DNA from 3 places in the Rossellomorea sp. NS-SX7 genome. Region 3 is predicted to be linked to each of the others. Evidence: predicted binding sites of a transcription regulator. Region 3 holds the regulator's gene; each other region holds the start of a gene.
What was found. The regulator LexA, encoded in region 3, represses DNA repair genes until DNA is damaged. The targets are predictions, from matches to a motif close to CGAACATATGTTCG.
Positions count from the first base shown of each region.

Region 1: the regulator LexA is predicted to act here: its motif matches at 1,259-1,272, upstream of parE (DNA topoisomerase IV subunit B).
Region 2: the regulator LexA is predicted to act here: its motif matches at 1,092-1,105, upstream of ACUXV2_RS12425 (Y-family DNA polymerase).

Region 1 covers NZ_CM128249.1:1,980,137-1,982,410, forward strand. Annotated here, with positions in the region: gene ACUXV2_RS09835 (glycine betaine ABC transporter substrate-binding protein) at 1-491, shown strand, start outside; gene ACUXV2_RS09840 (CoA-binding protein) at 644-1,054, shown strand; gene parE (DNA topoisomerase IV subunit B) at 1,352-2,274, shown strand, end outside.
Region 2 covers NZ_CM128249.1:2,468,213-2,470,486, forward strand. Annotated here, with positions in the region: gene ACUXV2_RS12425 (Y-family DNA polymerase) at 1-1,024, opposite strand, end outside; partial or broken gene ACUXV2_RS12430 (glucose-1-dehydrogenase) at 1,807-2,274, opposite strand, start outside.
Region 3 covers NZ_CM128249.1:1,574,375-1,576,648, forward strand. Annotated here, with positions in the region: gene glnA (type I glutamate--ammonia ligase) at 1-610, shown strand, start outside; gene lexA (transcriptional repressor LexA) at 731-1,351, opposite strand; gene yneA (cell division suppressor protein YneA) at 1,511-1,837, shown strand; gene ACUXV2_RS07660 (YneB family resolvase-like protein) at 1,851-2,274, shown strand, end outside.

The DNA of each region.
Region 1 (2,274 bases), 410 kb from region 3:
CGTACACAGAGGATCAGGATTTTGATGCGAAAACATTCTCTGACTTAGTGCCACTTTCAAAGGACCTTAGCTTCGGTGCCCCGCACCAGTTCTATGAACGCGAGGGAGACGGCTACGATGCCTTTTCAAAAGAATACGGCTTCGAGTTTAAAAAGAAAGAGAGTTATGATCCGAACATTATGTATGAGGCAGTGAAAAATGGTGATGTTGATATCATCCCTGCGTTCACTACAGATGGAAGAATCGAACGATATAACCTGAAGTCAACAAAAGATGATAAAGGCTTCTTCCCACCATATGATGCCGCACCGATCATCCGTCAGGAAGTACTGAAAGAGCATCCCGAGGTGGAAGACGCATTAAACGAATTAGCCGGTCAGATATCTGAAAAAGAGATGAGTGAAATGAATGCAAAAGTGGATATCGATAAGAAGGAACCAAAAGAGGTAGCTCGAGAATTTCTCATTTCAAAAGGGTTAATAAAAGAATAATCAACAATAAAGTGAATCCTTTCTACAGGATTCACTTTATCTTTAGAGGAACATTTTCATACAATTTTGAAAAATAAAGGAAATTATGCTATAAAAATAGAATAGGACTTTAGAACGCATGTAATAGATATTCAAAAGGACGGTGTATTCTCATGATCGAAAATCCAACCCGTGAAGAAATGGGACAAATATTAAAAAAATCAAAGCGGATCGCAGTCGTTGGATTAAGTGATAATCCAGATCGTACATCTCATTCTGTGTCTAAGGCAATGCAGAATCAAGGCTATGAAATCATCCCGGTTAACCCAACCATCGATTCCGCTCTTGGGATAAAAGCGGTCTCTTCATTGGAAGAAATCGAGGGATCTGTTGATATTGTCAATGTTTTCAGGCGATCGGAATTCCTTCCCGATATCGCAAGAGAATTTGATAAAATAGATGCCAAGGTATTCTGGGCTCAGCTGGGTGTAATGAATAAAGAGGCTTACTCTTTCCTCAAAGAACGTGGATATACAGTGATTATGGATCGGTGTATCAAGGTTGAACATGCTTTAACCAAATAGTTCTCACTAGGTGCAAGCGGCGTCTACCGCTTGTTTTTTTTCGGATGATTGATTTATACACTTTCGCAGGGGATGATTCAAGCTGAAAAACAGGGGATATTCCCCTTGAAACACCGTATTCACCAGAAAATAAATTTGCGAAAATGAAATAAAGCGCTACAATATAGCATAGTGGTTTACCTAAAATGGCTAAAAACAGGTAAACGAACAAACGTTCTTATGTTATAGTAATGATACAACATAGAAACCCGTATGGAAGTTAAGATACGGGTAGTGAAGTTTGAAAGGGGAATGTTCGTGGCCAACAAGAAACAGTCCATGGCTTATAATGATGATGCAATTCAGGTTTTAGAGGGCTTGGAAGCCGTTCGAAAAAGACCTGGTATGTACATTGGCTCTACTGACTCCAGGGGGCTGCATCATTTAGTATATGAAATTGTAGATAATGCAGTAGATGAAGCACTTGCTGGCTTCGGTAATGAAATCATCGTAACCATACATAAAGATAACAGTATTTCCGTTCAGGATAGAGGACGCGGGATGCCAACAGGTATGCATAAAATGGGGAAACCGACCCCTGAAATCATCCTGACAGTCCTTCATGCCGGCGGTAAATTCGGTCAGGGAGGTTACAAGACAAGCGGCGGTCTCCATGGGGTTGGTGCCTCTGTCGTTAACGCCTTATCCGAATGGCTCATCGTTACGATCGAGAGAGACGGCATTAAGTATGAACAACGCTTTGTAAAAGGCGGCAAACCGGAAACCACTCTCGAAAAGATCGGCAAAACCAAAAAATCCGGTACACTCATACATTTTAAACCCGATCCTGACATTTTCAGTTCAACAACATATAATTACGAAACGTTATGTGAACGTTTAAGGGAATCCGCATTTCTTCTGAAAGGCTTAAAAATTGAAATCATGGACGAACGGCATGATCAAAAAGAAGTGTTTCTTTATGAAAGCGGCATACAGGCATTCGTTCAATACTTAAACGAAGAAAAGGACAGCCTTCACAATGTTGCATTTTTTGAAGGCGCAAGTCACAACATTGAAGTGGAATTCTCGTTTCAGTTTAATGATGGATTTTCTGAAAACATCCTGTCCTTCGTCAACAATGTCCGTACAAAAGACGGCGGTACCCATGAAGCAGGTGCCAAGACTGCCATGACAAGGGTGTTCAATGAGTATGCCCGTAAAGCTGGAATCCTTAAAGACCG
Region 2 (2,274 bases), 890 kb from region 3:
CTTCGAAAAGCTGAAGACAGACTCTGTACAAATCCATCGTGATATTGGTCGGCTCCTCCACTGTCCTCGAGCGGTGAAATCCGCCTCCGAATTCTTCCTGACTGTACCCGATCCCGAAGCTGATGGTCCTTCCAGCCTTCTTATGCGTCCTCGCCCTTCTTGCCACTTCTTCGCACATCTCCAGAATGACGGACTTGATTTCTTTCCTTTCCTTGTAATCCCTGAGGAGAATCTGGCTTTTTCCGAAACTGATCTGACCTTCCATGATCGGCGCACCGATTTCCGATAAATCCACACCCCAGGCATGATGATACAGCTGATTGCCCATAACCCCGAACTTCGCTTCGAGCTTCTCCAGCTCATACTGCGCCAGCTGTCCGACCGAGAAGATCCCCATCCGGTTGAGCGTCTTTTCAAGACGGCGGCCGATTCCCCACATTTCACTGAGAGGGGACAGGGGCCATAACTTTTCCTGCACGTCTTCATACCCCCACTCGGCAATTCCTTCCTTCTTCGCTTCAAGGTCTAAACAAAGTTTGGACAGGAGCATATTGGGTCCGATCCCAATCGCACACGGAAGCTGAAATTCCCTTTCCATATCATCTTTTATTTTACGGGCGATGGTCATGGCGTCCCCCCACAGATGCGTGGCCCCGTCAATCTTGATGAAGCTTTCATCGACACTGTACGTGTGAATGGCGTCTTTTGGAACGTAACGGTGAAACAAGCGGGTAATTTCAGTGGAAATGCGCACGTAGGTAGCCATTTTCGGCTCTACAAGTTGAATGCGGGGATCCTTTGGAATTTCGAACATCCGCGACCCGGTTTTGATCCCGAAGTCTTTCTTTAACTTTGGGGACGCAGCCAATACAATGCTCCCCTGCCGATCCCGGTCCCCGACCACCGCTAAATGACACTGGAGCGGATCGAGCCCGAGCATGACAGCCGAACAGCTGGCATAAAAGCTCTTCATATCGATGCATAAAATCTTGTGGTGCGGCAGCCCGCTGTAATCGACAGTCATCCTTCTCACTCCTTCCCATCGTTTCTTTAGAACGTTTGTTCCCTTTTATTATATCTATGATTTTATACGAATATACGTTCGCTTTCAACTTAAATTATTGGGAATGGAGTTAAAATATTGGGAGACGGAAAAGCGGAAGGGCTTTGCTCAGAGGCGGGTGGCATAAGACGAATTGGCCATGAAGGCCGGTCTTTGCCTTCTTGGACAATTTGGCTTATGACATGTGCCTCTAAGCCCTGCAGCTGGACACTAGAAAAGCGGAGGCGGCTCGTTCAGAGGCGACAGCATAAGGCAGGACAGCCATAAAGGCGCTCTTTGCCTTTTTGGATGGCATGACTTATGTCTCGAGCCTCTAGCCGCCGGAGCTGGACACTAGAAAAGCGGAGGCGGCTGGTTTTGGGACGACAGACGATAAAAGTGAACGACGGGACAAAATAAGAATCATTCTAAGTAGCGCAATTATCGGGAAAGCGGCGCAATTAATTGAAAAGAAGCGCAATTATCCCTGAACTGGCGCAATTAATAAAAATCCGGAGCAATACTTCAAATTAGTAGCGCAATTATCATCATTATCCGCGTCCCAAGAGGAATATAGAGATGGGCATCGCCTTAAAGCAGCCTTTTTTCACATGAAAATTCCATTTTCAGCTGTAACGATCCCGTTTTCCTCTAATAAAAGGATGAAACCTTCCTCCTCATCTTCTGCTGGGGCCCTCCCCTTCAAATTCGTTCCTGCCTGCAAAAAAAGCCCGCCCCATTACAGAGCAGACTCTTCCACCTCATTACCCTTTCCCGGCCTGGAACCCCGGATACTTCGTCATCCCGCCATCTGCAATCAAGGTCGTTCCGGTAACATAGCTTGCCTGCTCTGATGCAAGAAATGCTGCACAGGAAGCGATTTGTTCAGGTTCGCCGATGTAGCCGAGCGGTATGAGTTTTTCGACCCCTTTTTTCTTCTCCGGGTCAGAGAATTTTTCTGCGTTGATGGGCGTATCGATGGCGCCGGGGGCAATGTTGTTGACCCGGATGCCGTCAGGGGCAAACTCCAAAGCCAGGCTTTCCATCAACAGTTTCACTCCGCCTTTGCTGGCAGCATAATGAACGAAATGCGGCCAGGGGATGATTTCGTGGACAGATGAAATGTTGATGATCGAGCCCTTGATGCCATTCTTCAGCATGTACTCCGCCGCTTCCCGGCAGCCAAGGAAGGTACCTGTCAGGTTCGTATTCAAGACTTTGTTCCAATCTTC
Region 3 (2,274 bases):
AGGTATGCACTGTAATATGTCCCTGTTCAAAGAAGGTCAAAATTCATTCTTCGATGAAAAAGGAGATCTTCAGTTAAGTGAAACTGCACGTCAATTCCTTGCAGGTATCATTAAACATGCTACTGCATTCACTGCCATCACCAATCCAACAGTGAATTCATACAAGCGTCTTGTACCTGGCTATGAAGCTCCTTGTTATGTAGCATGGTCTGCACGAAACCGCAGCCCGCTGATCCGTATCCCTGCATCCCGTGGAATCAGTACACGTGTTGAGGTGCGTAGTGTCGATCCAGCGGCTAACCCATACTTGGCAATGTCAGTTCTGCTTGCTGCAGGTTTAGATGGAATCAAGAATAAATTAGAGGCTCCTAAGCCAATTGACAGAAACATTTATGTTATGGATAAAAAAGAGCGTGAAGAAGCAGGAATCATCGATCTTCCAGCGACTCTGCATGCTGCATTAGAAGAACTGAAGAAAGATGAAGTCATCATCGGATCCCTTGGTGGACACATCTTCGAACACTTCGTGGAAGCGAAAGAGATCGAATGGGATATGTTCCGTACACAAGTACATCCTTGGGAGAGAGAACAATATATCCAAATGTACTAAGAAGCATTTTAAAGAAACGAACAAAAAGCCAGCGCCTAATCCGGCGCTGGCTTTTTGTTTTTGTATGAATTTTGTATAAAGGGAAAATAAAAAACGCTAATGAGATAGCGTTTTTTAAAATTAATGAACTTGTCGATAGACACCGATGACTTTACCTAAAATAGATACATTTCGTAAGATGATCGGACTCATTGTTGAGTTTTCCGGCTGAAGTCTCACAAAATCTTTTTCTTTGAAAAAACGTTTAACTGTTGCTTCATCCTCTTCAGTCATTGCAACTACGATGTCGCCATTGTTAGCGGTCTGTTGTTGTCTCACAATGACGAAGTCCCCATCCAGAATACCAGCTTCAATCATACTGTCTCCCATGATTTCAAGCATGAAGACCTGTTCATCTGAAGGAGCCAGGCGTTCAGGCAGCGGAAAGAATTCCTCGACATTTTCGACCGCCGTAATAGGTTGGCCTGCCGTTACTTTACCAATCAACGGGACATTAACCACTTTTTGACGAGGGATGGTATCCTCTTCTAAATCAAGAATCTCAATTGCCCTTGGCTTGGTGGGATCACGGCGGATGAGTCCTTTGCTTTCAAGTCTTGCCAGATGGCCATGCACCGTGGAACTGGAAGCCAAACCGACAGCTTCGCCGATTTCGCGGACTGAAGGCGGATAGCCTTTTTCTTTCACAGATACTTTAATGTATTGAAGTATGTCTTGCTGTCGTTTAGACAATTTAGTCATGTTCACGCACCTCTATTATCGATCTTATGTTCCCATTATAGCATGTCTTTCCATATGATACAAACATAAGTTCGAATTTTCGGTTGACACCAAACGAATGTTCGTATTACAATCAAATTACAAAGAACAGAACAAACATTCGCATGGGGGTCATTTTATATGTTATCGCTAATTTGGAATCGTTTCTCTTACATAATCATTCTTTTTGTATTATCTTTTTTATCAGCCGGCTATTTATTTTTAACCACAGGAAGCGAGCCTTACTATGAAACAGTTACTGTGAGTAAGGGTGATACTCTCTGGACAATTGCAGAAAAATTTGAAGGGGAATATTCCATGAGCAGGGAAGAGTTCATTAAATGGGTCGGAGAAGAAAATAATCTTATTTCTTTCTCTATCGAACCGGGAATGTCCCTGGTTTTACCGGTGGAATCTTCAACTTTCCCGACCCACTCGGATTTACAGCTTGCCATGAATAACGAATAGAGGGTGAGAGTATATGAAAGCAGCAGTTTACTGCAGGGTAAGCACAAAGAAAGACACACAGGAAACCTCACTGGAAAGACAGGAAGCAGAATTGGTGAAGCTTGCAGAGGAACATCAATTTGAAGTGGAAGCTGTCATTAAGGATCAGGCAAGCGGCTTTGAATTGGACCGCCCGGGAGTCCTTATGCTGCTGGATTTAATAAAAGATAAGTCCATTGATGCAGTGCTGATTCAAGATGAAACAAGAATTGGAAGAGGAAATGCAAAGATTGCATTAATACATTGCATATTAAAGGAAGATGTAAAGATCATTAGTCAGACTCATAGCGGGGAGCTGCATTTATCCGAATCAGACTCGATGGTCATCAATATTGTCAGCATGGTAGAAGAGTATCAGAGAAAGCTCCATAACCTAAAAATTAAAAGAGGTATGAAAA